3 regions of the Furfurilactobacillus entadae genome follow, and region 3 is predicted to be linked to each of the others. Evidence: predicted binding sites of a transcription regulator. Region 3 holds the regulator's gene; each other region holds the start of a gene.
What was found. Region 3 encodes LexA, which represses DNA repair genes until DNA is damaged. Its sites were predicted from a motif close to CNAACANNTGTTNG; they were not measured.
Positions count from the first base shown of each region.

Region 1 (3,286 bases), on a different contig from region 3:
GAGCAGTGGATCATGGCCACCAAGGACCCACCGATTCAGACAGTTAATTTTGGGAGGAACTTTTTTCATGATTACGCTTAAAAATGATGTTTTAACGGTTCTTATTAATGAGCATGGGGCAGAATTGACTAGTGTTGTCGATCAAGCGACAGCGACCGAATACATGTGGCAAGCAGATAAGACCATTTGGGGACGGCACGCACCCGTCTTATTCCCAATTGTTGGGCGGCTCCATGATGATACGTACAAAGTAGCAGGAACAGCCTATTCAATGACCCAACACGGGTTTGCCCGGGATCGTGATTTTACGGTTACCGCTCAAACAGCAACGAGTGTGACGTTTACGTTAATGGACGATGCGACCAGTCGTGAACAGTATCCGTTTGCCTTCAAACTAGACATCTTGTTTAGTCTGTTAGACCGCCACCTTAGCGTCGAATATCGGGTTGCTAACCCCGGGCAAGAACCGCTGTATTTCTCCATTGGTGGGCATCCGGGCTTTAACGTTCCGTTGGGTCAAAAGACTGGCGAATTTGAGGATTATACGATTGCTGCAAGTCCAGCGCAAACATATCCGTCGGTCCAGTTGGTGGGGCCGTTTAGTGACCAAAATCATCCAACAACCCTCGATTTTACGCACCCAGTGACGCTCGATCACGCATTGTTTGAACATGACGCTAAGATCCTAAAGCTCGATCAACGTGAAACAACGCTGACGTTGACGTCCGATGTGAATGAACACGGGGTTGCCATGACACTTGCTAACGCCGATTACGTCGGCATCTGGTCACCGTTTCCACAAAAAGCGCCGTTTGTTTGCATTGAACCATGGTGGGGGATCGCGGATGCCATTGATGCCACTGGCGATTTAGCCACAAAGGCGGGAATCCATCACCTTGCGTCACAAGCCACCTTTAATGCAGATTACGCATTAGAGTTCTTTTAACTAAACATTTGGAGCAAAAATAACGCCTACCGACACATGTCGATGGGCGTTATTCTGGTGCAAATTAAGGCATCAAAAAAACTCGTCCGGGCAATCCAGACGAGTTCCATCAATCATGATTGATTAGCCGCTGAGGACGACTCATCAGTAGCCTTATCTGTGGGTACTTGGTTTTCAGACGCCGCAGATGGTGCAGCGTTTTTATCAGAATCAGCGGGTGCGTCTTTCTCGTGCACCTTAATGGGATGGGTGAGGCGGTAGCGCCGGTATAAGCCAAACGGCACCATCCGCTCCGTCCCAGTTTTAATGCGGTCCAAATTACTTCGGTGACGGTAAATAATAAACAACGTGAGCACAAAGGCGACAGTGGTTAAAATCCCGTCTTGATATAACAGGGACATGAATGTAATGATTGTTAATGCGGCCATCGAAGCAACGGAAACCATGCTGGTGATGTAAACCAGTGATGCAAAGATGACACAGGCGATGAGGAAAAAGGGGAAATTATAACCAGCAAGAATCCCGGCACTGGTTGCCACGGCCTTACCACCTTTGAACCCGTCAAAAATGGAGAACGTGTTCCCAAGAATGGCCGCTAAGCCGATGAGTAACCCATTGATGACAATTCCATGGACGACTGGTGCCCCAAAGATCACTGGTTGCAGCGTGGACAGTGCGCCTTTACAGATATCAATGACCATCACCGTCGTTCCAGCCGTTTTACCAAGGACCCGGTAGGTATTGGTGGTGCCGATATTTCCAGAACCTTCCTCACGAATGTCCTTATGAAAGAATAGTTTACCGATCCAAACGCCGGTCGGAATGGCCCCCAGTAAATAGGCAACCACGAGCATGATGAGTAGTTTAAGCATGAGCAACTTCCTTACGTTAGCGTAGTTAATGCCCTTCATTTTATCATGAAGCCACTCCGCTGCCAAATCCACCGCGAATCGTGGTCGAATTGCTCATGATGCGAAACAGATTGGGGTAAATGCGGTCTTTTTTGTTGTAGAACGTTTGTTCGCATTATGCTAAAATGAATCACGATAACGCGTTTAATGATTGGCGCATTAATGACGAAATAATGATGGTTAACAAAATTAAGTGTGCCCCAACGCGGTTTGTGTGTTATTTTAATTTAGATAGTCTAATTGAGAGAGGATGTTGACATGGCTTCATCAGCCGAGGATTACAACGCATCAAGCATTCAAATTTTACACGGTCTCGAAGCCGTTCGGAAGCGTCCGGGGATGTACATCGGATCAACCGACGGCCGGGGCCTTCATCACTTGGTTTATGAAATCGTGGATAACGCGGTTGACGAGGCTTTAGCAGGATTTGGTCAAGAAATCAACGTGACCATTCATGCAGACAACTCGATCACGGTTCGCGATCATGGCCGGGGGATGCCAGTGGGAATGCACGAATCTGGTATCCCAACGCCCGAAGTTATTTTCACCGTGCTCCATGCCGGTGGTAAATTTAACGAGGGGAGCTATAAGACCTCTGGTGGTCTTCACGGAGTTGGTTCTTCCGTTGTTAACGCATTATCTGAATGGTTAACGGTGACCATCGTGAAAGACGGTCAAAAATACCAGGAAGACTTTAAAAACGGTGGCCAACCAGTGGGAACCCTTGTGAAGTTAGGCAAGACCAAAGAGGCTAACGGAACAACGGTTTCCTTCAAACCAGACCCAAGCGTCTTTACAACCACCGTTTATAACTTTAATACGTTAGAAGAACGGCTCCGTGAATCAGCATTTTTGCTGACAAACGTCAAGATAACGTTAACAGACGAACGGGCTGATCAAGAGCGGGCGGAGACCTTCCTCTTCCCTGATGGCATCAAGGAATTTGTCGCTTACTTAAACGAGGACAAGGACACCCTGGGTGACGTCATGTACTTTGACGGAAACAAAGAGGGTGTCGAAGTTGAAGTGGCCGCTCAGTATAACGATGGGTACTCGGAAACGACCCTTTCGTTTGTTAATAATGTGCGGACACCTGGTGGTGGGACCCATGAAGCTGGGTTACGCTCAGCCTGGACCAAGGCGTTCAATGAGTACGCGCGCAAGGTTGGTCTGTTAAAGGACAAGGATAAAAACCTTGAGGGTTCCGACGTTCGGGAAGGGCTATCCGTGGTTATCTCTATGCGGATTCCAGAAGCAATTTTGGAATTTGAAGGTCAGACGAAGGACAAGCTCGGAACTAACGAAGCGCGGACAATCGTCGATAACGTAATTAACGAGCAACTGGGCTTTTACCTGATGGAGAACGGGGAGTTTGCCCAAATGCTCATCAGAAAGTCCTTGCAAGCACGCCAAGCGCGCGAAGCTGCTA
Region 1 covers NZ_BQXN01000015.1:41,271-44,556, forward strand. The annotation lists gene xerC (tyrosine recombinase XerC) at 1-47, shown strand, start outside; gene ACKTR5_RS07470 (aldose 1-epimerase family protein) at 68-946, shown strand; partial or broken gene plsY (glycerol-3-phosphate 1-O-acyltransferase PlsY) at 1,216-1,818, opposite strand; gene parE (DNA topoisomerase IV subunit B) at 2,116-3,286, shown strand, end outside.
Region 1: parE (DNA topoisomerase IV subunit B) is a predicted target of LexA. The motif match lies at 1,957-1,970, and genes of this name have one in related genera.

Region 2 (3,286 bases), on a different contig from region 3:
CGCCGTGTTTGAGTTCTATCAGAAACATAAACAGCTTAATTAGAGGTGAAGAACATGGAAAATAAAGGGGATTCCAACACCAATACTGGCTTAAAGAAGACGATTGGCTTTTTCCCGGCATTATCGACCGTTATGGGGACTGTCATTGGAACGGGGGTTTTCTTCAAGGCCGCCGCAGTGACTGAATCAACCGGCACTGCCAGTCTAGCGATGCTAGCGTGGTTCTTGGGTGGTGTCATCACCATCTGTGCCGGGCTGACGGGGGCCGAATTGGCCGCCGCATTTCCAGAAACTGGTGGCCTGACCCGGTACATTGAACACACGTATGGTGGGTTCTGGGGGTTTCTAGCGGGCTGGGCGCAAGCCATTATTTACTTTCCGGCGAATGTGGCCGCAATTGCAATTGCGTTTGGGACACAATTCGCTAATCTGTTTGGACTTAAGCAAAGTTGGATCGTCCCGGTTGCGATGATTACAGCATTGTCACTGGTTTTGATCAACTGGATCAGTGCCAAAGCGGGCGGCTGGGTGACCTCTGTCACGTTGGTTGTTAAATTAATTCCGTTAGTCTTGATCGTTGTTTTAGGCTTCTTTCATTCCGGTGGGGTCAACTTTTCACTCTTTCCAGTGGTTGCCGGTCCGCACCGCGCCTTTTGGACGGCGCTGGGGAATGCCTTGTTAGCGACCATGTTTGCTTACGATGGGTGGATCCACGTTGGGAATATTGCTGGTGAAATGAAGAATCCGAAAAAGGATCTTCCCCGCGCAATCGCCCTTGGAATTGGGTGCATTATGCTTGTCTATTTACTGGTCAACGCGGTGTTCTTATCCGTTGAACCAGTGAGTCATGTGGCCGGAAACCTTAACGTGGCTTCTGATGTTGCCAAGGTTTTGTTTGGTGGCATGGGTGGCAAGTTTGTCACCATCGGAATTTTGATTTCGGTTTATGGTGGGCTCAACGGCTACACCATGACCGGGATGCGGATTCCGTATGTAATGGGTGTTGAACACAAGCTGCCATTTGGCGATGTTTCTTCTAAACTGAACAAGGCGGGCATTCCGTGGGCCGCAGGATTAATTCAGTATGTGATTGCCTTTGTGATGATGCTTTCCGGTCAATTTGACGCAATTACCAATATGTTGATCTTTGTGATTTGGGTCTTCTATTGCATGGCGTTTGTGGCTGTCATCGTTCTTCGACGAAAACAACCGGAGTTAAACCGGCCGTACAAGGTTCCGTTGTACCCGTGGATCCCGATCATTGCGTTAATTGGTGGTTTGTTCATTTTAATTAACACGTTGTTCACACAGTTTGTGACAACAGCAATTGGGATTGTCGTGACGGCACTGGGCATTCCGTTCTACTATTATTTGAAGAACAAGTGGCATTACGATAGCGACAGTCACAAAGAAAAGTAATTATTTGTGTTGAAAGACTACTATATATTAGTAGTCTTTTTTGGTTTTTAAAGCGGCACCGTGCTATAATTAGCATACGAACACACGTTTGATGGAGGGGTAAACAAATGGCAGAAGAGACATCCTTATTTGAACAAGCTGATGAAGTTAATCAACCGTTAGCAAGCCGGATGCGCCCGCAAACGTTGGCCGAGTTTGCGGGGCAGCAGCATTTAATCGGGCCTGGTAAAGTGCTTCGCCAGCTGATTGATAGTGATGTGTTGTCGTCACTCATCTTTTGGGGTCCACCCGGGGTGGGAAAGACAACATTAGCAAGAATCATTGCTAACCAGACGCAAGCGCGCTTCATTAACTTCAGTGCGGTGACCAGTGGCATCAAAGAGATCCGGCAGGTCATGACGGACGCCGAGGAAAACCAGCAACTTGGTGAACGAACAATCGTTTTTGTGGATGAAATTCACCGGTTTAATAAGGCCCAGCAGGACGCTTTTTTACCGTTTGTGGAAAAGGGGAGCATTACGCTGATTGGGGCCACGACGGAGAACCCCTCGTTTGAAATTAATTCGGCCTTGCTGTCACGAACGAAGGTGTTTGTGCTTCGCCAGCTGACACACGATGACTTAGAGCGGTTACTTCAGCAAGCGCTGACTGATCCGCGTGGCTTTGGTAAGCAAACGATTCAGATCGACCCGGCCACCGTGGCAGCCATTGCAGATTTTGCCAACGGGGATGCACGAGTGGCGCTCAACACCCTGGAAATGGCCGTGCTGAATGGTCAGCAGATCAATGGGGTGACGGCAGTTGATCAAGCGGATGTGGCCCAGCTCGTTTCCCGGAAATCGCTCATGTACGATAAAAAGGGGGATGAGCATTACAACATCATTTCGGCTTTGCATAAATCCATGCGCAATTCGGATGTGGATGCGGCGTTGTACTGGCTGTCCCGGATGCTTGAAGGTGGCGAAGATCCGTTATACGTTGCCCGCCGGTTGATTCGGTTTGCTAGTGAGGACGTCGGTTTGGCAGATTCACGGGCGTTAGAAATCACCGTTGCTGCCTATCAAGCCGCCCATTTGATCGGCATGCCGGAGTGTACCGTTAACCTGGCACAGGCGGTCACGTATTTGGCGTTAGCACCAAAATCAAACGCCATTTACACCGCGTATGCGGCAGCGAAGACGGACGCACTGGATTCCTTGGCAGAACCGGTGCCATTGCAAATTCGCAATGCCCCCACCAAGTTGATGGCAGATCTTCACTACGGGGAGGATTATCAATATGCCCATGACGCGGCGGACAAACTGACGACGCTCCAAACCATGCCAGATAATTTGGTTGGTCACACGTATTACGAACCAACGACGCAGGGATCGGAGCGGCGAATTGGGGAGCGTTTGGCCCAGATCAAGGCATGGCATGCAGCTCATGATCCGCACCAGTAAGTGTTAAAAATAATGAAGAAGCCCGTTCTGATTGGTGACCTGATTGGTCGTTTGCTGCGGTAATGGTTTAGCAAACGAACCATGGCGTCACGCTTGGAACGGGTTGTTTTTTTAGAAAGTAAGTGCAGGCGGTTGCATTAGTGGTCTATATCGGTTACATTCTAATCAGATAAGTCTTTAAACCGGATACATAATTTAGTGGTCGACCTGTTTAACGGCGAAACGGTAATTGAACGGAAAATGAAGGGATGATCAGACATGCGATTAGGTTTTATTGGTGTTGGCGGAATGGCACAAGCAATTATTAACGGGTTGTTAGACGCGGATGCACTTGCACCTGCTGACATTATTGTTCATAGTGCCCATCCAGCCCATTATCAACAGTTTGCAGAGACGACGGGGGTTCAAACGGCGGCAACAAATGC
Region 2 covers NZ_BQXN01000022.1:8,949-12,234, forward strand. The annotation lists gene ACKTR5_RS09080 (amino acid permease) at 1-43, shown strand, start outside; gene ACKTR5_RS09085 (APC family permease) at 55-1,419, shown strand; gene ACKTR5_RS09090 (replication-associated recombination protein A) at 1,527-2,861, shown strand; gene proC (pyrroline-5-carboxylate reductase) at 3,120-3,286, shown strand, end outside.
Region 2: ACKTR5_RS09090 (replication-associated recombination protein A) is a predicted target of LexA. The motif match lies at 1,497-1,510, and genes of this name have one in related genera.

Region 3 (3,286 bases):
CATGGTTGGCCATTTAGCTTCCTCAGCGTCACTTGGCGTTTTTTCTAACTCCTCCAGAGCTTTAACGGCATCCTTATTGGTTGGATGAATGGTGTATGTCTTTGTGTCAGCGTCAAGTGTAACGGTACCAAGACTACTGAAGGCATTTGCCAGTTGTGATTTAACCTGGCTCTGTGCGTTAGCGGTTGCCGCACTCTTCTGGCCGGCCGTTTCACCATCAATGGCAGCTTGGTTCGGATTGAATACCGAGGCAGCTTTGGTTAATGCTGCCTTAGTGGTCGAACTGCTGGAAGATGACTGCATGCTCCATGAACCATGGTGGTGCCAGACGGGGAGCTTAACGACGCCGTAACCAGTAATGAGGGCAAAGACGACGACTAATAGGGTGGCAAAACGCCAAGTTCCGTAAGACTGAATTGAGTTGAGCAGGTAAAAAACGGCAAGGACCAACGCGATGCCACCGAAAACGGCCAAAAAGATCATGATTATTCCTCGATTTCATTGGGTAATGTTGTCTTTTAAGTGTACCATTGTGGCCGCCACCGAAAAAGGGGCCATTAATGAATTGAGTGGTGGAAATTAGTGATAACCGTATGTGAAACGGAAAATTGTGGGCAATGTTTCGATTTAGATTCATAAATGGTGAATCGATTGCCATTATCATGAGGATTTACTAAAAAATATGAATGAGTTTTCGGAATCACGGTGACAATGTTCGCTAATCGAGTATACTGAGAATACTACTTGAGGAGGAACACACACGTGAAATCAATTTACTTAGCAAGTCCTTTTTTTGATGAAGAACAAATTGACCGGGTTAAGCGCGTTGAAGCAGCCTTAGCCGCCAACGCAACTATTGGGGATGTCTTTAGCCCCCGGAAGTCGCAGTTTCCCGAATTGACCTTTGGGAGTCCTGAATGGCAAGAAACGGCCTATAACCATGACTTAGAAAACCTTAACGGGTCCGATATTGTTGTGGCAGTGTCTGACTTCACTGAAGATTCAGTTGATAGTGGGACGGCGTTTGAAATTGGTTACGCCGTGGCTAAGGGCAAGCAGGTAGTTTTACTTCACGAAAAGGATAGCCTTGTTAACTTAATGTTGGCTAAGGGGGCAGTGACTTACGTGACAACGGCTGAAGCCATTGCAGATCTTGATTTTGATGCCTTACCAAATCAAGCCTACCCAGGCGAAGTTCAATAATCAGTAAAAAAATCCCTGAACGGCTAACTGCGTTCAGGGATTTTTGTGTGGTTAAATAATGCTAATAAACAGAGTCACGGTAGAGGCCAACAACCTTACCTAAAATGGAAACTTGGTTAAGAATGATGGGCGCCATGTGATCATTTTCTGGCTGAAGCCGGTAGTGATCGGATTCCTTGAAGAATCGTTTACAAGTGGCTTCATTTTCGTCAGTCATCGCAATGACGATGTCACCATTGTCTGCATTTTGTTGGCGGCGGACAATGACCCGGTCACCAGTCAAAATGCCCATGTTGATCATACTGTCACCACGAATGGTGAGCATGAACAAGTCGCCATCATATTCGGTTAATTCTGGGGGAATGGGGAAGTAGTCGGTTGCGTCTTGAACCGCTAAAATGGGTTCCCCAGCAGCGACGACACCCAGAACCGGAATCTCATTAGGGGTCGTTGAAATGCCGAGGGCGGTTAGACCAGCGTCCGTTAGTTCAATGGCCCGGGGTTTTGTTGGATCTTTAACCAGGAGGCCCTTTTTTTGGAGTCGGTCAATGTGACCGTGAACGGTGGATGTTGACGATAACGCAACCGCTTCACCGATTTCACGGACCGTTGGCGGGTAACCTTTTTCGTTAACCCGGTCATAAATGAACTGGAGAACAGCCATTTGCTTCGTTGCAGCACCTTTTGCCATGTTTACACCTCGTTATTAAATGTCGTCGCCATGGGTCTTGTACACCACAAACGGGTGGCCGAAAATGGTGCCCATGATGGATCGGAAACGCCGAGCGACGCTTTTTGTTATTTAAAACTTAGCATATTTTACGAACAGGGTCAAACAAATGTTCGCTACATTGCAAATCTTTTCCTCTTTTGGCAATAATCTTGTATAATAGCTGTCAAAGCTGAATTAAGGAAGTGACTGAATAATGGAACCAGAAAAATTGCGTGCTCGGATTAACGAATTAGCTCAGAAAGCAAAAGATGGCGGACTGACTGAGGACGAACAAGCCGAACAAAAAAAGCTCCGCGAGGAATTCCTTGCAAACTTCCGGAAATCATTCCGTTCACAAGTTGAGATGATGCAGGTCTTCGATAAGAATGGTAATGAAGTGACACCGGAAAAGGTTCGCCAAGTTCAACGTGATAAAGGCTTGCGTGACGATTAATTAACGTTAATGAAGATTTTTTCGGTTAAAGGGTTTTCATCCGCCGATTAGTTGTGTAGTATAATAAGATGTATTTTATTTAAACGTAAAGGAGGGGTATTTGATGTCAACAGGGTTGTGGATCTTACTTATTATCGTAGCGGCAGTGGCTGGCGTTGTCGGCGGCTTTTTCTTTGCACGCCGTTACATGCAAAACTACCTTAAGAATAATCCTCCAATTACTGAAGAGATGTTACGGACAATGATGTTGCAAATGGGGCAAAAGCCTTCTGAAAAGAAGCTTAAGCAAATGCTTGCTACCATGCAAAGTCAGGCACGTAAAGGTTAATTCATGTAATTAAAGTAACGGATAGGATTATTCCTATCCGTTTTTTTGTCGTTTCATTTGAATTGAGAGAGGTTGGTGAGTTATGGCAATTTTTAGAAAGTTGGCCTGGTATTTTAAAACGGAACGGCGGCGCTATTTACGGGGTGTTCTTGGGTTATTGATCACGGCGCTCCTTGGCGTTATTCCACCCCGGATCCTCGGGGATTTAGTTGATTTGATGGGGAAACGCCAATTGACAGGGTCCCGGTTAGCACTGGACCTTAGCCTCATGGTTGCTGTGGCGTTAGGTGCTTATGCCGCCCGCTTTTTATGGCGAACGTCGATTTGGGGCGGTGCGGCAAACCTTGAACGAACGCTGCGGGAACGGTTGTACTGGCACTTTATGCAGATGGACGCGAGCTTTTATCAGCGTTACCGGACCGGTGATTTAATGGCTCATGCAACAAACGACCTTTCTGCCATTCAGCGAGTGGCTGGTGGGGGGATCTTGCAGTTTGCAGATTCCGTCATCACAGGGGGAACAACGTTAATTGCCATGCTGGTGCTTGTTAACTGGCGGCTAACGATTCTGGCTGTGTTACCACTGCCG
Region 3 covers NZ_BQXN01000006.1:19,777-23,062, forward strand. The annotation lists gene ACKTR5_RS04020 (hypothetical protein) at 1-483, opposite strand, end outside; gene ACKTR5_RS04025 (nucleoside 2-deoxyribosyltransferase) at 763-1,203, shown strand; gene lexA (transcriptional repressor LexA) at 1,265-1,894, opposite strand; gene ACKTR5_RS04035 (DUF896 domain-containing protein) at 2,130-2,369, shown strand; gene ACKTR5_RS04040 (YneF family protein) at 2,473-2,697, shown strand; gene ACKTR5_RS04045 (ABC transporter ATP-binding protein) at 2,780-3,286, shown strand, end outside.